4 regions of the Brevibacillus sp. NRS-1366 genome follow, and region 4 is predicted to be linked to each of the others. Evidence: riboswitches for the same ligand, from Rfam matches in the RefSeq annotation. Region 4 holds a riboswitch; each other region holds the start of a gene.

Region 1 (5,753 bases), on a different contig from region 4:
AGAAAGTCATCGATATGACACCGGCAGCCGTAGGCCCTTTTGTTGTACCAGCGGTTAACCTACATTCTCATTTGGAAGCAGAAAATATTAATCTCATCACTTGCGGCGGTCAAGCGACAATTCCTTTGGTCCATGCTGTAAACCAGGTTTGTTCCGTTACTTATGCCGAAATCGTTGCTACGATATCCAGTCGGAGCGCAGGGCCTGGAACGCGCGCAAATATTGATGAATTTACCGAAACGACAGCCCGTGGAATCGAGTTGGTCGGAGGTGCAAAAAAAGGAAAAGCGATTATCATATTAAACCCGGCCGAACCTCCAATCTTGATGCGTGATACGGTATATTGTTTGGTAGAAAACATGAAAGAGACAGAGGTTGCTCGTTCCATACAGCAAATGGTCGAAAACGTTCAATCCTACGTTCCAGGATATCGACTTCGAAGGGAGCCGATTTTCGAAGGAAACAAGGTCACCATTTTCATAGAAGTGGAAGGTGCGGGCGACTACTTGCCTACCTATTCCGGGAATCTGGATATTATGACTTCTGCAGGTGTAAAGGTTGCCGAAGAATTTGCAAAAAAGAAGCTTGCGACACATTTGCAATAAGCAGGGGAGGTGACGATCATGGAAAGAGACTCGAAGATATATATAACTGAAGTGGCATTACGAGATGGAAGTCATGCCATTTCTCATCAATATACTGTCGATCAAGTAAAAAGAGTTACGAAAGCGCTGAACGAAGCGAATGTTCCTTATATTGAGGTTTCTCATGGTGATGGCCTCGCAGGTTCGTCTTTGCAATACGGGTTATCCAGAACAAATGAAATGGAATTAATTGAGACCGCAGTAGCCAACTGCACCCAAGCAAAGGTCGCTGTGCTCCTGCTACCGGGTATTGGCACGGTAAAAGAATTAAAGGAAGCGGCCGGCTTAGGGGCGAAAATGGCACGAATCGCGACTCATGTAACAGAGGCCGACGTATCGGCCCAACATCTTTCATCGGCCAAAGATCTGGGAATGGAGACCGTTGGATTCTTAATGATGTCCCACATGGTTCCAGTTGACAAACTAATCGAACAGGCGAAGCTGATGGAGAGCTATGGGGCGGATACGGTCTATATGGTTGACTCGGCAGGAGCATTACTGCCGCATCAAGTTGAAGAACGGATTCGCGCATTGCGGAATCATTTGGGTGTTAACATTGGTTTTCATGGTCATAATAATTTGTCTTTGGCTATGGCCAATACGTTGGTTGCGATAGAGCAGGGGGCTACCCGTATTGATGGAAGCGTTCGTTGCTTGGGCGCGGGTGCCGGAAATACGCAAACCGAGGTTCTGGTTGCAGTACTTGATCGACTAGGCATTTCGACAGGGATCGACCTCTATAAAATGATGGATTTGGCAGAAGATGTAGTCGCTCCTATTCTTCAGGCTCCTCAGGAAATCAATAGGGATAGCTTGGCATTAGGGTATGCCGGTGTCTATTCCAGTTTTCTGCTACATTCCAAGCGGGCCGCCCAACAATTTGGCGTGGACTCCCGCGACATCCTTATTCAACTCGGGAAACGAAAAGTAGTCGGTGGACAAGAAGATATGATCGTGGATGTTGCGGCAGAAATGGCGAATAAGCGATGACATCTGCAAGCGGCATGACGGCTTTTGCGAATGGGTCAGACCGGCAGCAATTGATGAAACGGATTACGTGGGTCGTTGCGCTCGGTGTTCTGCTCAACCCGCTGAATTCATCCATGATCGCCGTCGCGCTGCTGGAAATCGGGTCCGATTTCGGAATTGGCATAACAACTGTAACCTGGCTGATTTCGAGCTTCTACTTGGCGGCGACGGTAGGCCAGCCGCTGATGGGCAAGATTGCGGACCTATTCGGACCTCGCCGCGTGTTCTGTATCGGAATGACTCTGGTTATCGCCAGCAGCCTCCTCTCCATTTGGGCGCCGTCATTCGGTTGGCTGCTGGTCTTAAGGGTCTTGCAAGCATTTGGAACCACAAGTGCTTTTCCGGCAGGTCTGTCGATCATTCGCTCCATTTCCGGGACGGTAGACGGCGATGACGGCAAAAGCTCGGCTTCGGCGCTTGGGTTACTGTCCATCACGGCAAACGTAATGGCTGCATTCGGACCTACGCTGGGCGGCCTGCTCGTTACGAATGCGGGATGGCAGTCTATCTTCTGGATTAACATACCGATTGCGCTAGTCGTGCTCATTCTGGCTTTCAGATGGATTCCCGCGGACAGGAAGAATCCATCCTCAGCAGAACGTGGAAGCGTATTTCACTTGCTGGATTTGCCTGGAATTATCTTGTTCAGCGCCATGTTCACAAGCTTGATTTTTTTCCTTTTCTCGCTGGGCAAAGGAACGCAGTGGTGGTTGCTGATCGTCGTTCTGATCGCTGCGGCTTTCCTGATTCTGCGGGAGCTGCGCACAGACAAGCCGTTTCTGGACATAAGAATGCTAACCTCGAATATTCGGCTTGCTTCCGTATTTGTTCAGTATGCCGGCATGAACTTCGTCTTCTATTCGCTCTTCTTCGGTTTGCCCATGTGGCTAGGTCAAGTTAGAGGATATGAAGCGCAGACGGCCGGATTATTAATGCTTCCTTTCGCGGGGATCGGCGTATTGACGACGCCTCTCGCTGTCCGAATGATTCGCAGTTCAAGTTACCGACAGCCCATCATTATCGGCGGTATTGTGCTCGTGATCGGTACGCTCCTCCTGCTTGCGATTGGACCAAATACGCCTGTTGCGATCATTCTGCTCGTTGTAGCAGTCATTGGGATTCCCAATGGAATGTACAACATGGGGCTTTTCACGGCACTGTACAGCCATACGAAAGCGGAGGAAACGGGCGTCGCTTCTGGCTTGTTTCAGACGTTCCGTTCAATAGGCACCATTTTTTCCATCAGTTTGCTCGGGCTTATTTTCGACGGCACGGTGACGACTTCAGGTTTGCATTTTATTGCCGTCGTGACGGCAGGTATAAGCGCCGGGCTCCTGATCGTTGGTTGTTCCAGGAAACTTACTTAATAAATTCCGATCATTTGAAGGATGCAACCCATTTTTTGCCAAATGATATCCGCGCAACTTGACACGCAAACCCCTCTCAAGTAAGATAAAATTGCTAAAAAACATTATATTCCGTGTGCTTTACTTATGTAGAGAGGTGGAGGGACTGGCCCTATGAAACCCGGCAGCGGATCTGATCCATACAGTTATGCCTGGTGGATACAGATGCTGTGCCAATTCCAGCAGGATACATTCCTGGCAGATAAGGACGTGACGAAGCTGATCTACCCCTTTTTCTGTAAAGAAAGAGGGGTTTTTGCAGTACATTGATAAAAAAGCAGGACCCGACAGAAAGGAAATGAAGAAAGATGCGCATTCACCCCTCCGACATGATTGATCGGTTACCGACCCAGTTTTTCGCTACACTGGTGGCAAAAGTAAACAAAGTGATCGCGGCAGGTCATGATGTGATCAATCTGGGCCAAGGCAACCCTGATTTGCCCACACCACAGCATATTATCGAAGAATTACAAGCCCAAGCGGCGCAGCCTCTTCATCACAAATACCCGCCTTTTTCAGGACGACTGGAACTAAAGCAGGCAGTGGCACACTGGTACAAACAAGAATTCGATGTAGATCTCGATCCCGAAGAAGAAGTGGCTATTCTGTTTGGCAGCAAAACCGGTCTCGTGGAAATTTGCCAGGTGCTGATGAACAAAGGGGACGTAGCCTTGGTTCCAGATCCAGGCTATCCTGATTACTGGTCAGGCGTAGCGGTTGTAGACGGTCGGATGGTGATGATGCCACTCAAGTCGGAAAATCAGTTTCTCCCGGATTACAGCCAAATCTCCCAGGCGGATTTGGAGCGGGCCAAGCTGATGTTCTTGAACTACCCGAACAACCCGACTGCGGTCAATGCACCGTTTGAATTTTATGAAGAGACGGTTCGTTTTGCCCGTAAAAATGAGATCGTGGTTTGCCATGACTTCGCTTATGGCGCGATTAGCTACGACGGACAAAAACCTGTCAGCTTTATGCAAGTGCCAGGTGCAAAGGAAGTAGGCGTGGAATTTTACACCCTGTCTAAAACGTATAACATGGCCGGCTGGCGTGTAGGTGCAATGGTTGGCAATCGTGAGTTGGTTCGTCTGATTAATCTGATTCAAGACCACTATTTCGTCAGTCTGTTCGGGGCGGTCCAGATGGCTGCGGCTCGTGCGATGACAGGCTCTCAGCAGTGCGTCCGTGACCTGGTTGCTGTATACGAAGGTCGCCGCAATGCCTTGTACTCGAATTTACACCGCATTGGCTGGCAAGCACAGCCATCGCAAGGTTCGTTTTTCGCATGGCTTCCTATTCCAAGTGGTTTTTCTTCGGTCGAGTTTTCAGATTTGTTACTGGAAAAAGCGCATGTAGTTGTAGCGCCCGGTAATGGCTTTGGTCCGACAGGAGAAGGCTACGTCCGGGCAGCACTCTTATCCGATGAGCAGCGATTGGCAGAGGCCGTGAAGCGAATCGAGGAATTGGGCTTGTTCAACAAAGGAAAATAGGTGTTTCCAATGGATCAGACCACATATGCTGGTAAACAGCAGCTGTGGTCTTTTTGGTACAGATAGGAATTTATAGCCCTCCTAAGAGTGTCTGGAAAGGGGCTGTAGTGGGAGAAGCCTATTTCCATTCAGCGCTCCGGTCTCCACCCGCCGAACACAAGCTATCGCTTGCGTCCGGCGGGGCCTGGTCTCTGTCCTACAAGGAAGTGTAGACTGTCCGCTCCGTTTTTTGTTCATTTGACCAACGTTTTATGTTGAAAGTTTCTCAAAGAACCCCAATGGAAAGCCCAGAAGAAGGAAGTAGGGAAGACTCAAGGCTGGCCGAGGAAAAGGGAGAAAAAAGCGAAGCTCTTTGGGGCCCAGCCGAGGTGGAATGAAAAAAGGGAAACACGGTCTTAAGCGTCCACCTTTGAGAAGGGTCATGAATCGGCTACTTTGGACGCGGTTTCGCTTTTTTCATGGAACCGTGCAGGGATGACCCCTCAGCAAGGGACTGGGGAAGCTGGAGCATTTTCTCCCTTTTCCTCTCCTCCACAATAGCCTCACTGACCACGTAGCCAAAGGACGTGGACGCACTTCCCGCGTTTTTCTAATCATTCTCATTAAAAATCATTCTCATTATTGACAGATAATGATTTTCATTATACGATGGTGTTGTTAATGATAATTAGTCTCAACGTTGACTCGTCATTCATGAAAAGCAGGAGGGTAACATGCGCTATCAGATTAACGGTTACACGGATATGTATACGGTGATCGCCAACGAGCGTAAGGTAGGCGGAGCCATTGAAGCAGGCCAGGTTCGTCTGCGTACGGGTGAAGTTTTTACAAATGCCGTCCTCACTCGCTTGGAAATGTCAGGTGCGCATTTTTGCTCGATTGGTTTTGTGACTGAGGAAGGGAAGCGACTGATTGTTCACGTAAACGATGTGAGCATGGTTGCCGATGCACGTCATGTAAATGTATGTGAGCTCAGCAACGACTGTATGCGAGCAGAAAAAACAGCAGATCGTCTGAAGCGACTAAAGCGCCTTTGTGAATTAAACGAAGGAAGCTGTACACCTACATTCCAGGAAGAAGCATTGCTGTTGGCCGAGGACATCGGCGTAGAGGAAGCAAAAAAACACGTAGATCTCTCCTTCCTGCCACAAGAAGAAAAAGCGCGCGTATTCCGTATCGCGTAG
Region 2 (5,753 bases), on a different contig from region 4:
GCCTGGACGACCATGCAAAAGCTGCCGGAAGGTACGGTGTCACAGTTGGCGGTTTCCTTTGACCATTTTCTGACCTACGAAGAGTACTATCAACTCATTTCTCGCTATGTCAGCTACGACACACATGATACGGTCTGGTTCGCTGTCGATACGGGGCAGGAAGTAACAAAAAGAGATGCTGATGAAGGAAATCGTCTGCTTGGAGCAGGCGACGTCTGGGGATTTGCGGAGCGCGAGCTAAACTACGGAAATGCCCCCATTCAAGTAAATGGCGAAGGGGACCGACGTGCAGCGGCTTATCTGAACGAAATGAAGTATCTCACTGAACAGGAGCGGCTGACCAATGACATTGGATTTAGCCTTGTTTCCAGGGGCAAGCCCCACATTGACAAGCGGTACCAGTACATGCAGGAAAAAGGAGTCCGCATTTACGGTGCAGTCCTGACGGGACCGACGAAGGAGCTGCTCAAGCTGCAACAAGAAAAGTCCATTACAGCAGCCTTTCTAGGCAAAGTGGACTGGTGGAATTGGGACCGTCCCGCTGCCTCTGGGTCAATGTACAGTTGGTAACAAAAATGGATGCAGGCAACCGAAAAAGGGTGTTGACAGCAGGGAAACGTGGCTGTATGATTCAAACTAAATCATAACTGCATACGATGGATACCTTATCCAGAGAAGGTGGAGGGACTGGCCCGATGATACCCGGCAACCGACATGACGCTTTTCAGGCGCGAGCAGCGACTGAAATGACAAGCGACGTGCACGGTGCTAATTCCTGCAGAAACAAAAGTAGTCTGGAAGATAAGGGGGACAAGAGCACGTTTATTTTGTACGTGACGACAGCGACCTCTTTTCTTCGGGAAAAGAGGTCTTTTTGCATAGTGAAACCGTATGACTGGGGAAGATATCCAGTCCTCTAGAGATAGATCAAAATGACAGTGAGGGGAGAAGTCAAGCATGGCTTATCGCGCGTTGACCGAGCAGGAGGCAGTGGAGTACGTAAAGGGTTTGCCAGGTCTGTTTACCGAGGGAGCAGAGCTTACAAGCCACGAAATCGGTGATGGAAACCTCAATTTGGTGTTTGACATTCGTGAAGCAGCTACAGGAAAAAGCGTCATTGTGAAGCAGGCGCTCCCCTTTGCACGTGTGGTTGGGGAATCATGGCCGCTTACCGTAGACCGTGCGCGCATCGAGAGCGAAGCATTGCGGATTCAGCACAAATACGTGCCGGATTTGGTGCCAAAGGTATATCACTTTGATGTTGAGCTCGCTCTGACCGTTATGGAAAACGTGGGTGACCATATCATCATGCGCAAAGGCCTGACCCATGGCAATCGCTATCCGCTCTTTGCCAAGCAGATTGGCCGTTTTATGGCGCAGACCTTGTTCTACACATCTGATTTGGGGACACATCCGTACGACAAGAAAGCGCTTGTCGGAACATTCCTAAATCCCGAATTGTGCAAAATTACTGAAGATCTGGTCTTTACGGATCCATATGAAAATGCACCTACCAACGATTTCAATCCATTGATTCGCCCAGAGGTGGAAGCGATCTGGAACAACAAGCCGCTCAAGCTGGAGATCGCCAAGCTGAAATACGACTTCCTCACACGCGCTGAAGCGCTTTTGCATGGTGACCTGCATACAGGAAGTATTTTCATTACCGAAACGAGCATGAAAGTCATCGACCCTGAGTTTGCCTATTACGGTCCGATTGGTTTTGATATCGGTGCGGTTATAGCGAATCTGCTGCTCAACTATGCTGGTCAGCACGGTTTGCAAAAAGACCAAGGAGAACGGGAAGCGTATCGCGAATACTTATTGGAAACGGTCGAAGATGTTTGGAACGAATTCGTCTCCCAGTTTGTTCAGCTTTGGCACAAGCAGGCAAAAGAGCGCAGCGCTCATGTGGAAGGTCTGTGGCAGAGCTATGTGAAGCGATTAATCCAGGATACTGCCGGCTTTGCCGGATGCAAAATCCTGCGCCGTGTGATTGGGCTTGCAGGTGTGGCTGATCTGAATACCATCGCGGACGACAAAACCCGCGCAGAAGCAGAACGCTTGGCGCTGGTCATTGGTGAAGCGCTGATTCTCGGCCGCGGCAACGTAGACGAATCAACAGACATTACGGACATTGTCCGTACGGTGACCGCACGCTATTATCAGGAGGCAGCAAAGGTATGACAACGAGTACACAATTTGCGCCGGTCAAGTGGGAGAACGATTGCTTAGTCCTGCTTGACCAAACGCGACTGCCAGTAGAAACGATTTATTTGAACTTGACGACATCCGAAGAAGTGTGGGCTTCGATCCGCCATTTGCAAGTACGCGGTGCCCCAGCGATCGGGATGGCAGCAGCCTATGGACTCTATCTTGGCATTCGCGGCAGCGAGGCAGACTCTCATGAACAATTTTGGAGCGAATTGAACAAGCATGCGGATTACTTGGGTACATCCCGGCCAACTGCTGTCAATTTGTTCTGGGCCTTGGATCGGATAAAGGCTCGTGTAGAAAAAGAAACGAATCTGTCCGTAGCCGAGCTAAAGGCTGCCGTACTGGACGAAGCACTGGCGATTCAAACAGAGGACGCAGAGGTATGTCGGACAATCGGTGAGCATCTGTTGACCCTGCTGCATGATGGTATGGGTATTCTCACTCACTGCAATCCGGGTGCACTTGCAACTGCTGCTTACGGAACCGCGACTGCGCCCTTTTATTTGGCAAAGGAACGCGGCTGGAATCTGAAGGTATACGCCGACGAAACTCGCCCTGTTTTGCAAGGCGCGCGCCTCACAGCCTATGAGCTGCAGCAGGCTGGCATTGATGTGACACTGATCTGCGACAACATGGCAGCGATGGTCATGTCCCAGGGCAAAGTAGAGGCTGTTATCGTAGGAACAGACCGCGTAGCTGCTAATGGTGACGTCGCAAACAAGATCGGAACGTACGGCGTGGCGGTATTGGCCAAGGCACACGGCATTCCTTTTTATGTCGCAGCTCCGTTGTCTTCCGTCGATCTGGAAACACCAACAGGTGACGATATTCCGATTGAAGAGCGGCCAGCCGAAGAAATTACGCATGGCTTGGGCAAGCAAGTAGCGCCAGACGATATCAAAGTGTACAATCCTGCTTTTGATGTGACTCCTGCCAAATACATCACGGCTATCGTCACAGAGACAGGCATTTTTAAACCAGAAGACATTGGTAACAGCAAAAAGTAAATCAAGTTTAGGCAAACGTCCACCTTGTCGTACAGGTGGGCGTTTTTCTCGTCTTTTGGCTAGGTGGTTAATGTGGCTGTGGTGGAGGAGAGGAAAAAGGAGAAAACGCTCCAGCTTCTTGGGGCCCCTGCTAGGGGTCATCCCTGTCCAGCTCCATTCCAAAAGCGAAACCGCGTCCAAAGCAGCCGATTCAAGGTGTATTTCAGAGGTGGACGCTTACAATCGTGTTTCGCTTTTTCCACTCCGCTTCGGCGGTTCCCCAAAGAGCTTCGCTTTTTTCTCCTTTTTCCTCGGCCAGCTTTAGCTCTTCCTCCTGCCTTCTGTTGGGAGCTTCAGGAAGATTAAAGGATAAAATCACCTCCATTTGTGGAATTTAACCAATGAGGTGATACTGTGAAAAAGTTGTTATTGCTTTTGTGTTGTTTAACATTTCTTCTTGGATCTGTACCTGTGTCAACAAACGCTAAACTGCCAAACTTCAATAAGGGAATACCGACTCAGGAATATTTTGATGTGAATCTGAATGGATATGGAATAAAAGTGCTCGATGATTTTGTTCTTGAAAATATCAATAAAAATAAGATTACGCCGCTGACAAAAATCTTTTTTGAACTATTAAGACGGGAGCAGCAATGGATATTCGAGCCCAGACTTTATATAAAAGGAGACAAAGCGTATGTCCATTTCGTAAAAAAGAACGGTTTAAATGTTCTCTACTCATTAAAGAAAGTGAACGAATCTTGGGAGGTCGCTAGCGTCCAGAAAAAGACGATCAATAGAATTCCGGTTCCGAAAGACCTGCTACAACAAGCTTTTATCGAACGGATGGTAGAACCTATCAGTAAAGCAATTAGTCAATATTATGGCAGTGGGAAGTTGTGGTATAGGGGATTTGAGAAGGTCCTCAGTATCGAAAAGGACGAAACCCATTTTATTTTTTTTGTAACGGTTCAAGTAACGACATTTGAAGGTCCGCACAATCCCCCCTATGGTGAAGAAACCATTCGTTTTCGCATAAAAGGTGGCGGTGAGGTAGAACAGATCGGCTATGAACATAGGGATATTACCAAAGAAGAATTATCAAAAATACAAGTAAGGTGAATCAAGTTGCAAATGTTATATTTTGCGTAATTCCCAAAAAGCTTCGTGGAAAGCTCCCAAGAGAAGGCCGATGGAGCTGGGTAGGGATGACCCCCAAGCTAGTGACCCAAGAATCTGGAGCGTTTTCTCCTTTTTCCTCCTCTCCACTCCAGCCCGACCAAACACGCAGCCAAAGATGCGGGCGCAATATCCCGCACTTTCTTAGGAGCTTCTTGCCAAACCATCTGCCTTTGCACCATAATCAGCGTAAACCGTTATTTATCTGGAATTTTCCAGCTGGAGACCACGTAGAGAACAGAGGAGGGCTTGGGATGCGACAGATTTACATGACAGATGAATCGTTTCTCAAACAGTTAGAACCTGCGGATGCTGCCGAGATGTTTTGGCTGACAGATACCAACCGGGCTTATTTGCGAGAGTGGCTGCCGTGGCTGGATTTCACCAAACGGGTAGAGGATACGGCCAACTTTATCCAGATGACGATAAATCAGCATAATAATAATCAGGGAACGCACTACGGCATTTGGTATCGAGGACGCCTGGCCGGAACACTGGGTGTTCACAATCTGGATTGGATCAATAAAAAGACCTCGATAGGCTACTGGCTCGGCGCAGGGTTCCAGGGGAAGGGCTTAATGACGGATGCGGTAGCTACCTATATAGATCGACTCATTTTTGGTTCATGGGGATTGCAAAAGGTAACCATTCAGGCTGCAATAGAAAATAACAAGAGCAGATCGATTCCAGAACGCTTGGGTTTTCAACTGGAAGGGGTATTGCGGCGCAATGAATTTCTGTATGACCATTTTGTCGATCACGCGGTGTACAGCTTGCTTCGTGAAGAGTGGCATGATTTAAAAAATGGATAAAAGGTAGATTGACAAGGAAAATTCAGTAAATTACGATGGAGAAGGTACGAAAAGGGGCTGCGCGATTCGCACGCCCTTTTTTGAGTGAATCAGAAGAACGCGGTCGTTCCTTTGCGAGTAAGCCTCGATAGAGGTTTTTTTATCGAAGCAGTATGTATTTGAAAAGAGGTGACTGGCATGCAGACACTTAGACAATTATCCTGGTTTTTTCGCGCCCATTGGAAGCGATACGTAGTTGGTATCTCTTTTTTGTTTTTCATTGATGTTCTCATGCTATGGCCTCCACGCCTGATAGGGGAGACGGTCGATTCGATTCGCAACAGCTCGCTGACTGCGTCTGCCTTGACACAGACGATGGTGATATTATTGACCCTTGGCGTGCTTTTGTACGTGATGCGTTTCATCTGGAGGTACTTGCTGAACGGTGGAGCACTCATACTGGAGCGCACTTTGCGTGAGCGGTTATTTGCCCATTTGACCCGGATGTCACCGTCATTTTATCATCGCAAACGTAGCGGCGATCTGATGGCTGTCGCCACCAACGACATTCCCGCGATTG
Region 3 (5,753 bases), on a different contig from region 4:
GCTGCTTTCCTTGGTTTCAACGGCAAGCACTATTTTTTTGCCCAGCTCATCAGCCCAGCCGATTTCTTCCGTTACCAGAGAAGAAATGCTGTTTGGACCCTCCACCCGGTCGCGGTAGGACATGATCGTCACATGATCGTGCTTGGAGATGAGCCATTTGCTGAGGGCGGTAGAAGAGTCATCCGGCAGATAGATCTTGTCGAGCCAGAAAGGAATGTCACAGCCAATTTCCAGTGCAGGATACTGTTTTACGCGTTCCGTGTAGGCCGCTACATTTTCCTTCCACTGCGAAACGACAGAAGCTTGGTCTGTTTTCCATTCCGGCAACAGGTACGGCTCAATATCGAAATGAATGCCGCTGAATTTCTCCCCATTCGCAGCCGCCTGGTTATAGGCGATTACCCAATCTACCAACGCCATGATCCTGGAGCGGTTTTCTACCAAGCCCCACGCAGGACTTCCGCTTAATGCGTGGATTTTTATCCCAGCTTCATTTGCCTTTTTGAGAAAAGCTTGATAATACGCGGGCTTACGAGAGATGTCGATCCGCAGGTAGAGCAGGTTGACGCCCTGTTCTTTGCTAAAGGAAATGATCTGGTCGGGTTCTGAAGCAATCAGCGTCGTGTGCCAAATCCATGTGGCTTTTATTTTCTTGTCTTCAGATGAAAAGCCTGTCAAAAAAACAAAAAACGAAATCAGTGCAAAGATGGAAAAGGAACGGGATGTAAACCGCATGAAGCTTCCCCCACGATGTCGAGTAATGTGCCAGCACTTGCTGGCGATGTGATGCACATTACTCATATCGGCAAAGGGAGTTATTTTCATAAGCAGCATTTTCTTTAGCAGAAAATATTTTATTAATTAGAAATTTTTAGTAAAATAAATACTGATGGTACCATACCTTTGAGGAGGCGAGCCCATGATCACGTTCAAAAGGCTGAATCAATGCACCTTAGACGAAGCTGTACTTGCTTACAACCGAGGATTTGAAGGGTACTTTTTCGACCAATCGAAGACGGCGGACAGCCTTTCTGCCAAAATTGGAAAAGAAGAGCTTTCCCCCACGTATTCTATCGTCGCATGGTTGAACGGCGAGCCTGTGGGTATCGTGCTAAACGGCATTTGGCAGCGTCATGGAAAAAAGATTGCCTGGAACGGCGGTACGGGAGTAGCTCCTAGTTACCGGAAGCAGGGAATCGGGCAAGCTCTGATGGAGGAGACACTCAGGATTTATCACGAGCAGGACGTGGAGCTGGCGGCGCTGGTAGCCATCCGAGAAAATGAAGAGGCGATCGCTCTTTATGAAAAAATGGGATTTGAAATCGTGGCTGGATCGATCTTTCTAGAAAGCAAGAGCTCGCTTCCTGAACTCAGCTGTAGGGATCATTCGGGCTACCACATCCAGCATGGAATCCCCCAGGATGTATACCAGTTACCGTTTTGGACGAAACCGATCTGGGACATCCAATGGCAGACGATTGAGAACAGAGAAGCGCTGCTCGTCCTGGATCAAGAGTCAAAAGTGGTTGGATACGCACTCTACCGGCGAATATTTGAGGAAGCTGGACATCCAGCGACGACGCTGCTCTTTCACTGTGAGGCAGCTCCCCAGAGCAAAGACCCAAAAGCGATTGTACGCCTTGCGCTTGCCCATGTTTTTGCTCCACTCGATCAATCGTTTTATCGCTTGACAGTAAATCTGCCGACAAACAATCAGTTGGCAGTCTCCTTCCTGCAAGAGGCTGGCTTTACGCAAATGGCGGAGCAAGTGTTTATGACAAAAGCAATCAGGCAGTAAGTCCGTTGTTCATTTTTTCGATCATATCCACATGACACGGAAAAATAATCGTAAATTGAGTTCCGACAAAAGGTTCACTCGTCACTCTCACTGAGCCCCCAATTGAATGGATGACGTGGTAGGAATAAGTAAGGCCAAGGCCGGTTCCGCTTGATTTGGTAGAGAAATAAATAGAGCCTAAGTAATTGATTTGGCTTTCGTCCATACCGATGCCATTGCCATTGTCATTGATCATGAGAATGGCGTTTCCTTTTTCCATCAGGATCGAAAGGATGACTCGTCCATTCGGTACATCTGTGCAAGCTTCTATAGCGTTTTTCACAATGTTTACCAGAACCTGCTTGATCTCGTCTGGATTGGCAAAAATCATAACGGGAGTGTCGTAGATTTGCACGTCCAGCTCAACATTATGCATATTGGCAAAAGGCAGCATGATTTCCTGAATGACATGGAGCTGCTCAGAAACATTGATTTGATCAGAGCGGTCCTTGAGTGGCTTGGAGATGGAGAGATATTCTGTCAAGATGGATTCGGTTCGCTGAATTTCGTCGAGACTAATCTTGATGTATTGTTCCGTCTTGGTGTGTTCCTCTGGACTTTCCTGGATCAATCGCAAAAAGCCTTTGACCGCAGTCAGCGGGTTTCTCACTTCATGGGCGAGTGAAGCAGCCACGTGGCTCATGGCTTGAAATTTTTCATTTTGCGCATGCTCGATGAATAGCTCTTTGTCTGCAATCGCTTTGCTAAATAACGACATTAACAGCCAAATTCCTACTGAATTTTGTATGGGAATAACAAACAGATGATAGGCAAGATGCTGTTTGACATAGGCAGGAAAAAAGATGAATGTTAAGCCTAGTGCCACAACGGAAAAGAGGATTCCAGCCAAGAAGGTATAGAGGGATTTCCGATAGGTGGTTTTGTAAGGTTTAGTAATGATCAGGCAGAGGGTGAATGTACATACGAGCATAAGTAAGGCGACCCGTGTTCCTTCGCCTCCGAGGTATAAGCGGTAGATGACGAATTCAACGAGTAGAAGCAGCGCTGTTTGTACACCACCGTAAACGAGTCCAAAAAACATAATGACATAACGAATATCAAAAATGACACCGTCTACCACACTGGAAGCAAAAGTCATGGCGAGGAGCAAACTGAACGAACTGGTTACGAGAATGAAAGATTGGCTGTAATTTTTCAATTTGTCGCGGTAGTAAATGTTATACAAGACAAACGGAGTGAGGGCAAAGAAGATTTGCAGAATCACTTCTTTTAATAGGCTCATTTGACATCCCCATACCAGACTGTTTAGGTTATGTACCATCATTTCACAATATTTCGACAAGACACAACAGAATTCCTTTTCAAGTAAGGTGGACCTCTTACGCAAAATGAGAGTAATGATTTTTTGAAAAATCCCAGTTGACAGATGGGTAATACAAGAATTATATTCTGTATATACGAATACAAACGTTTTGAAAATAATAACTACTCTTATCCAGAGAAGGCTGAGGGAATGGCCCTATGAAGCCCGGCAACCTAGCACGCGAGACGACGATCTCCCGCGCCAAGGTGCTAACTCCAACAGGTAGATGGTAAGTACCTGACAGATAAGAGGCGGGAATCTTGTTGATTAAAGCCTCTTTCATCTGCAGAAAGAGGCTTTTTGGGTTGTTGAAAACATGGCTGCTCGATGTCGGATACGGGAAAAAGTAAAAGGGGGTACATCTTATATGAAAAAGAAATTTGGTCTGGTTACGTCTGTTGTTTTAGCATTATCGGTCATAGTGACTGCGTGCGGTGGGGGCGGCGCTACAGGTGATGCGGGTGGAGCATCCGGCGACAAAGCGAAAAAAATCGCGCTGATCATGCGTCAAAATGTAGGTACGTTCTCAGCACAATACATTAACGGTGTAAAAACAGAAGTAGAGAAAAATGGCGGACAATTGACCGTATTTAATGCCGATACTGATCTGTCTAAAATGGCTTCCAATCTGGATGCAGCGGTTAACCAGCATTTTGACGGCATCCTGATCGACCACGGTACAGCAGAAGCGCTGCAGCAAGGTACGCAAAAAGCAGTAGATAAGAAAATCCCAGTCGTCTTGTTTGACACTGACATCAAAATTCCGGGCGTTCCCGTAGTCGAGCAGGATGACAACAAGCTGGCAGAGCTGAGCTTGGAGCAACTGGCAGCTGAGAACAATGGAAAAGGAAACATCGTGAAAATTTGGGTAGCTGGATTTGCCCCAATGGAAAAACGTCAGGTCACGTACGATGCCTTCTTGAAAAAGTATCCGGATATCAAAGAAATCGCTGCGTTCGGTTCAGCTACCAACAACACCGCTTTGGACACCCAAACACAGATGGAAGCGATTTTGAAAAAGTACCCGAACAAAGGCGATATCACAGCGGTATGGGCTGCGTGGGACGAATTTGCTAAAGGTGCGACACGCGCCATCCAACAAGCAGGGCGTACTGAAATTAAAGTATATGCGATTGATTTGAGCGATGAAGACCTGCAACTGATCCAGGAAGCAAACTCACCTTGGGCAGCGACCGCAGCAGTAGACCCGTCCAATATTGGACGCATTCATGCGCAAACTGTGTTCCAAAAAATCAAGGGTGAGCAAGTGCCTGACAATGTGAAGCTGAATCCTGTGCTGGTGAAGCAGTCTGATTTGCCAAAGGATAAAAAAGTAACGATGGGCGATCTGTCAGAGTATGTGAACGAGTGGGGCAAATAAGCTTCGGCAAAAGTCTGGTTTGGTTATTCCCGTTGATCAGTCAACGGGAATCTTCCATATTCGGGGGGTGTAAAGATTGTCTACCTTACAAATGAAAGGGATCGTGAAGCATTTTTCCGGGGTTCCTGCTCTTCAATCCGTTCAATTTGAAGTAAAGGCTGGCGAGGTTCACGCGCTGCTCGGAGCAAATGGCGCCGGGAAAAGCACGCTGATGAAAATCCTCACAGGCGCGTATCAAGCAGACGGAGGCTCTATTTCTATAGACGGCCGGGAGGTGGCGATCCAATCACCGCAGGATGCCAAAGCGCTGGGAATCCAATGTGTGTATCAAGAGGTCGATACAGCCCTGATCCCGTATTTAAGCGTCGCGGAGAATATTTTGCTGGATCAGCTCGTTTCGTCTAAGAGAAAGGGATTCGTAAACTGGCATAGCCTGTACGCCGAAGCGGAAAAGATTTTGCAAGGCTTTGGGTTTTCCATCCCTGTGAAAATGCTTGTGGAGCAATGTACGTTATCGGAAAAACAGTTGATCTTGATCGCGCGGGCAACTGTCCAAAAAGCGAAATACGTCATTTTCGACGAGCCGACAGCTCCGCTCAGCACCAAGGAAAGCGAGCGACTGTTTCAAATCATTGCGCAGCTAAAAAGTACAGGAGTAGGGATTATTTATATCTCTCACCGGCTGCCGGAGATCTTTGAAATCTGTGACCGGATCACCATCATGAGAGACGGGCAGAGAGTCATCACGACAGAGACGGCCGCTAGCAATATGGATGAGGTCATCTCGCATATGCTGGGCAAAAGCTTTGCAGAGGAGTTCCCGAAGGTCGAGGTCCCGATCGGGGAATCGATTCTGGAAGTTCAAGGCGTCGCTGGCGGCAAAGTTCGCGGTGCAGATTTAGAGGTGCGCGAAGGTGAGATTGTCGGTGTGGTTGGACTGGTGGGAGCCGGAAAAACCGAGCTGGCCCGGTTGCTGTTTGGAGCAGATCCGAAAGAGTCCGGCGAGATTCGGTTAAAAGGAAAGCCTGTGCGATTGAGCTCGCCAAAAGATGCAGTCGACGCAGGAATGGTGCTCGTACCGGAGGAGAGGCGAAAGGAAGGCGTTTTTGTAGAAGAATCCGTCAAAAACAACTTGTCGGTCGCCACTCTCGCTAACTGGTCGCCACTCGGTTTTATTCGTAAAGGCATCGAATCCAGACAGGCGAAGGATT
Region 4 (5,753 bases):
CCGTACGATTTAAAAATATTCGTTTGGCAATTTACTTAGATGACAACCCATTTGCGCGGATCAGAGTTGATCTATCTGAGATGGGTCCAATCCCGCCGCATTCGAGTCGTCCATGGGAGCTGCTCTTCCCTGAAGAAAGCTTCCTGCATGACAACTTTACCTTCAGTCGTTGGAAAGTAATGATGAAGGCTGGAAGCAGCACGCATATTTGGCCACGTACGTTGGAGCTTGATCCTGAAATGGAAAAGCGCATGACCGATCGCCAAAAGGATCGTCTGGAAAAATTGGCGCATACCTTGCCGCCGATTCCGATCAACACGGTGGAGGTCACTGGCTTTGACATTGGGAAAACCAAAGAGGGCCATCTGGTGGCTGCCATGCTGTTCCGTAATGGGATGAAGGATGAGTATCGCCCTGATCAATTGGAACTTAAGATTTCGGATGCAGATGGCGATCTAGTGGCTGGCGGCGTACTTGATGCCAGTACGATTCGTGTACAGCCGGGCAACAGCCGTCCATGGCTGATCGTATTCCCGCCAGATGTTGTCAAAAAACCAGATGCCAACCTGCGTAGATGGGTTCTTGAAGTAGAGTAGTCCACAACTTTTCTATTGCAGGAATGAGGAGGTTGACCTATGAGTTGGTTATTGGAGAATTGGTTTGGTTCCAAAGAAAGTCTGGAACAAGTCAGAGAAGATATTCACGAGCATTTGCATAAAGAATTTTACCTGGGTGTATCCGGGATCGATCAGCCTGAGCAGTCAGCTAACCGTATTGAATCCAAGGAGCTTTTCTTACTCATGAACGGTCCGTGGGATAACCAATTAGAAGACGCGGAGCAGGAGCTGCTGCAATACGTTCATGATGAATTGCCTTCTGTCGTTCGTGATGAGCTTGGCATCTTTCCTTTTTACACGCAGGTGACAAATGACGGATACCTGGTGCTCGCGTTTGTTCGCAATTCGACAGATCGCAGTATTCTTTTGCAAAAGCTTCCGTTGACCCTGGTTACTACCGAGGGCGTAGAGGTAGCGAAGAAGACGTTTGATCTGGTTGCTACAGGACCTGTTGGAGATATGTCTAGCCGTCCGATTGAGTTTATGTTCCGCTGGGATGAGTTTACTCAAATCCCGGAAAAAGAGGTTCCACTGACTCTGACCTACAAAAAGCCGCCAAGTAGTCAGACGCAGGAAAATCAGGAATTAAATATCGGGCTCTCCACAAACGAGACCGAGCATTATATGAAGAAAGCAGCGGAAGAAACACCCGTAAAAGCAGGTGAAGTCGATCTGCAAGTGCTTGAAATTAAGGCGAGTGAAGACAACGGACTAAAAGTCGTGGTTGTTTTCCGCAACGGGCTGGAAAAACGCCTGGAGTTTACAGAAGTGCCGATTATTGTGCATGACAAGGCAGGAGAAACCGTTGCTCGTGTACACTATACCCTTCAAAATATGAAGGTAGAAGCGAAGAGTCATCGGGTATGGGCATTCGATATCCCGTCTTCCTCCATGAAGCAGCAAGAGGTAGACGTAGCGGAATTGACTGCTTTTATTCCAAAGGCCCAGCAAAGAAAAAAAGCTGAGCCATTTACAGCACCGGAAGCAGACGACAACAAAGGCCTGCTGCAGTAAATGAGGAACCCTTTTTGCCAATGGTGAAAAGGGTTTTCTTGCGATCAGAGTGTTCCAATAACTGGATGTTCAGGGTTGCGCGTCCCCCTTTTCATCCGCTATGCTAGGACGAGAAGCACAAAACGAGCTTTTTTGAAGATTCTCTATACCTGAACTCCTTTTGACTGCGCACGAAAGCAGGAGAGAGAAGGAAGGACTGTTTTTTTATGAAGAAAACGATACAAGCAGCGGTTGTGATGGTGTTGGTCATGACGATGGCCGTCACCGATGTTCATCCCGTATTCGCTGCTGGAACGAATGATCCTTATTTAGACAATCAGATTCATTTGGGTCAGATCAACGCAGATAAAGCGTGGGGAGCAGCACACAGCAACGAGTCGATTGTGATTGCTGTTCTGGACTCGGGAGCTGATTACAATCATCCCGACCTAAAAGGGAATTTGCTGCCGGGCATTAATCTAGTCAGTCCAGGAAAAAGCGCCCAGGATGACAATGGACATGGAACCGAAGTCATCGGAGTCCTCGGTGCTAAAGGGAATAATGCCATAGGGGTATCGGGTGTATTATGGAATGCTCGCATTTTACCAATTAAGGTATTGGACAAAAGAGGTTTTGCCGATATTGATCTGGTTGCAAAAGGAATAAATACAGCCCTGGATCGAGGCGCAAAAATCATCCTGATGTCGTTTAGCAGCATGTCCTACTCAAAGGCGCTGGCTGATGCAGTGAACCGTGCGGAAAGAAGCGGAGCAATCCTGGTCGCCGCCAGTGGGAATGAAGGGAATCGAGTGGCCTATCCGGCTGCTTATCCGACCGTTGTAGCTGTAGGAGCCGTCAAAAGCAATAACCAGCCGATTCCCGCCTCCAATACCGGTCCAGAGCTGAATATGATGGCTCCTGGGTTCAATATATATACGACCAAGCTTGGCGGAAAATACGGCTCTTTTAGCGGAACCTCAGCGGCTGCTCCTCAAGTCGCGGGTGCTGCTGCACTGATACTTGCACATTATCCAAAGCTAAGTCCACTGGACGTTCGAATGCAGCTCTACCAGACTGCAAAGGATATTGGCCAAGAGGGATGGGATCGAACAACCGGTTATGGCTTGCTGGATGTCAATAAGGCTGTGCGTTCTCCGATGTCATCCGATTTCCTGGAGCCTAACAACTCTGTTTCCAAAGCGAAGGCTTTTCCGATCGAGGCGCAAATCCGCGGGAATCTCGGACCGAATGACACGGTTGACTGGTTCAAGATGGACGTTCCTTATGATGGAAAAGTAAGCTTTACGGCTACGGTTACTTCAGGGGTTTCTTCAGCGATGGCAGCTACTTTTTATTCAGACAATCGGACACCCGTCACGCAGTACATCGGAAATGGGGATACAGTCACAATCCCTGCCAAGGCTGGAACGATGAATATTCGACTCATGCGAAATGCCGGGGTCAATTCCTTTACGTACGTGCTGACCAGCAGATTCAGCATCAACCCGGATCGAAATGAACCGAATGATACAGTGAGCACAGCCAGGCCGCTCGTTGGGAATCAGATCAGCGCCACAGGCAATTTTCATTTTGAGGGAGATCAGGACTGGTTCTCTTATTACGTTCGCGAATATGGTCAAATGAACGTCGCAGTCACCCCTGACAACAAGCGGATGGATGTTGTCTTGACCGTTGGCAAGCAAGATGGGAAAAATACAGTTTGGGACCCAGCCTATTATAGCGGCGACCGTGACAATCCAGCTGTCGAAATGAGAAAAGAAGTATCTCCGGGTAAATATCTTATCCGTGTGAGTGAATATGAGCACAATGCTGTAAATGGGGAATACCGTCTGGACTTAGGCTTTACTCCAATAAAAAAAGATCCGAATGAACCGAATGACACCTACCACCAGGCGTCTCCATTAAGCGGCGGAACCTTGATGACAGGAAATTTCCCCACGGCGTCTGATTCTGACTGGTTCCAATTTACGGTCAAGACAGAATCGTACGTGAGTATTCGTGCCCCGTTTATTCCGGTCACCAATGGGATGAGACTGGCTCTCTACAGTGAACGAAATCTCGATTATGCGATGGCTACCACGAATGAAGTGGCTGAGCTATCGGATCAGGGCAGAGAAATCATGGGATTGCGTTTGCAGCCGGGTAAGTATTATATCCGTTTGAACAGCGGAATCTCTTTCAAGTATGATCTGTATCGCTTGACTGTGAATCAGCAGCCACTGCTGGCTGGATATCGCGATATTTCGGACCACTGGGCGCGCTCCGAGATCGTTAGGCTGAGCGCCAGAGGGATTGTCAAAGGGTTTGACGATGCGACCTTCAAGCCGAATCAGGCTGTGACTCGGGCGCAGTTTGCCACTATGCTGATTCAGGCGATGAGGGCGAGCGGCGAGTCTGTAGGGAGCTCCTATACAGGCAAGGCCGTCTTTCGGGATATGTCGACCAAACATTGGGCGTACAACAATTTGGGAATCGCTTATCAGAAAGGCATCTTGAAGGGCTATCCAAACATGCAGATGAAGCCTGATCAGGCGATTTCCCGTGCGGAGATGGCGGCTATGATCGCCCGTGCACAAAAGGTTCTGTTGTATAATCGAAGCACGTCCTCCTATCGCGATGTGCCGGCCAGCCACTGGGCTTCTTCCTCTATCGAAGCACTGACGGCGCGGAATTGGTTGAATGGATATGGAGCGACTTTCAAACCGCAGGGGATTGCTACGCGGGCAGAGGTAGTGGTCTTGATTTCAAAAGCGTATAAATTATAACGGCTTTTCCCACGTCAAGTACGCGGGAAATACGCGCTTCGCTAAATGTGTCTATTGACACCGCAGAGAAAAACAATTATTCTATAAACCGTAATGGATACTCTTATCCAGAGCAGGCGGAGGGACTGGCCCGATGAAGCCCGGCAACCGACTAGAGCGGTGCTAACCAGCAGAACGGACATCTGTTCTGGCCGATAAGAGGATGAAGGAAGCATAAAGCGCGCAAACCTTTTCCTCCACGAAGACGGAAAAGGTTTTTTTTCTTGCGTTTACGTCGATAAAATCCTGTCTCGGCTACCACACTATTTGTATGAGGTCAAAGGAGGTAATTTTCTCATGGCTTTGCAAAAAGGTCGTCGTCTGTTTACATCTGAATCCGTAACCGAAGGACATCCGGATAAAATTTGTGACCAAGTTTCCGACTCCATCTTGGATGCGATTCTGTCTAAAGATCCAAACGCTCGTGTCGCTTGCGAAACATCCGTAACCACTGGTTTGGTGCTCGTAGCGGGTGAGATCACCACAAACACGTACGTTGATATCCAAAAGCTCGTTCGTGAAACAATCCGTGAAATCGGCTATGATCGTGCCAAGTTTGGTTTTGACGCGGATACTTGCGGTGTAATCACGGCAATCGGCGAACAATCTGCTGACATTGCTCTTGGTGTTGACCAAGCTCTGGAATCCCGCGAAGGTAAAATGTCTGACGCTGAAATCGAAGCGATCGGTGCTGGTGACCAAGGTCTGATGTTTGGCTTTGCTTGCAACGAAACACCTGAGCTGATGCCACTTCCAATCAGCATGTCTCACCAATTGGCTCGCCGCCTGACTGAAGTGCGCAAAAACGGCACGCTGGCTTACCTGCGTCCTGATGGAAAAACGCAAGTAACCGTTGAGTACGACGGAGACAAACCTGTTCGCATCGATACGATTGTTATTTCTACCCAACATGCTCCAGAAACGACTTTGGAGCAAATCAAAAAGGACCTGGTTGAGCATGTAATCAAACCAGTTGTTCCTGCAGAACTCCTGGATGCAGACACCAAATACTTTATCAACCCAACTGGTCGTTTCGTAATTGGCGGACCACAAGGGGATGCTGGCTTGACTGGTCGCAAAATCATCGTAGATACCTACGGCGGTTATGCTCGTCATGGCGGCGGCGCGTTCTCTGGTAAAGATCCAACCAAGGTAGACCGCTCCGGTGCTTACGCAGCTCGTTATGTAGCGAAAAACATCGTGGCTGCAGGTCTGGCAGACAAGTGCGAAGTTCAAGTAGCTTACGCAATTGGTGTAGCACAGCCTGTTTCCATTGCTGTAGATACGTTTGGTACAGGAACTGTTTCCGAAGAAGATC

The links. Region 4 has a riboswitch for S-adenosylmethionine ahead of metK (methionine adenosyltransferase). Riboswitches for the same ligand answer to the same signal wherever they lie in the genome.
Region 1: linked by a shared signal. The riboswitch ahead of ACIFQN_RS29585 (pyridoxal phosphate-dependent aminotransferase) and the one ahead of metK (methionine adenosyltransferase) in region 4 are both predicted to bind S-adenosylmethionine.
Region 2: linked by a shared signal. The riboswitch ahead of mtnK (S-methyl-5-thioribose kinase) and the one ahead of metK (methionine adenosyltransferase) in region 4 are both predicted to bind S-adenosylmethionine.
Region 3: linked by a shared signal. The riboswitch ahead of ACIFQN_RS15885 (sugar ABC transporter substrate-binding protein) and the one ahead of metK (methionine adenosyltransferase) in region 4 are both predicted to bind S-adenosylmethionine.

Annotation. Positions count from the first base shown of each region.
Region 1 is NZ_JBITPN010000051.1:80,431-86,183, reverse strand. Features, by position in the region: gene ACIFQN_RS29600 (acetaldehyde dehydrogenase (acetylating)) at 1-605, shown strand, start outside; gene dmpG (4-hydroxy-2-oxovalerate aldolase) at 624-1,634, shown strand; gene ACIFQN_RS29590 (MFS transporter) at 1,631-3,040, shown strand; SAM riboswitch class I at 3,162-3,288, shown strand; gene ACIFQN_RS29585 (pyridoxal phosphate-dependent aminotransferase) at 3,388-4,569, shown strand; gene ACIFQN_RS29580 (hypothetical protein) at 5,283-5,753, shown strand.
Region 2 is NZ_JBITPN010000021.1:100,848-106,600, reverse strand. Features, by position in the region: gene ACIFQN_RS14745 (anti-sigma factor) at 1-570, shown strand, start outside; SAM riboswitch class I at 663-808, shown strand; gene mtnK (S-methyl-5-thioribose kinase) at 958-2,187, shown strand; gene mtnA (S-methyl-5-thioribose-1-phosphate isomerase) at 2,184-3,224, shown strand; gene ACIFQN_RS14730 (DUF3888 domain-containing protein) at 3,618-4,325, shown strand; gene ACIFQN_RS14725 (GNAT family N-acetyltransferase) at 4,637-5,194, shown strand; gene ACIFQN_RS14720 (ABC transporter ATP-binding protein) at 5,372-5,753, shown strand, end outside.
Region 3 is NZ_JBITPN010000021.1:349,185-354,937, reverse strand. Features, by position in the region: gene ACIFQN_RS15900 (hypothetical protein) at 1-735, opposite strand, end outside; gene ACIFQN_RS15895 (GNAT family N-acetyltransferase) at 920-1,798, shown strand; gene ACIFQN_RS15890 (ATP-binding protein) at 1,788-3,080, opposite strand; SAM riboswitch class I at 3,287-3,412, shown strand; gene ACIFQN_RS15885 (sugar ABC transporter substrate-binding protein) at 3,529-4,542, shown strand; gene ACIFQN_RS15880 (sugar ABC transporter ATP-binding protein) at 4,619-5,753, shown strand, end outside.
Region 4 is NZ_JBITPN010000063.1:4,048-9,800, forward strand. Features, by position in the region: gene ACIFQN_RS34140 (SLAP domain-containing protein) at 1-596, shown strand, start outside; gene ACIFQN_RS34145 (SLAP domain-containing protein) at 636-1,631, shown strand; gene ACIFQN_RS34150 (S8 family peptidase) at 1,868-4,396, shown strand; SAM riboswitch class I at 4,497-4,597, shown strand; gene metK (methionine adenosyltransferase) at 4,733-5,753, shown strand, end outside.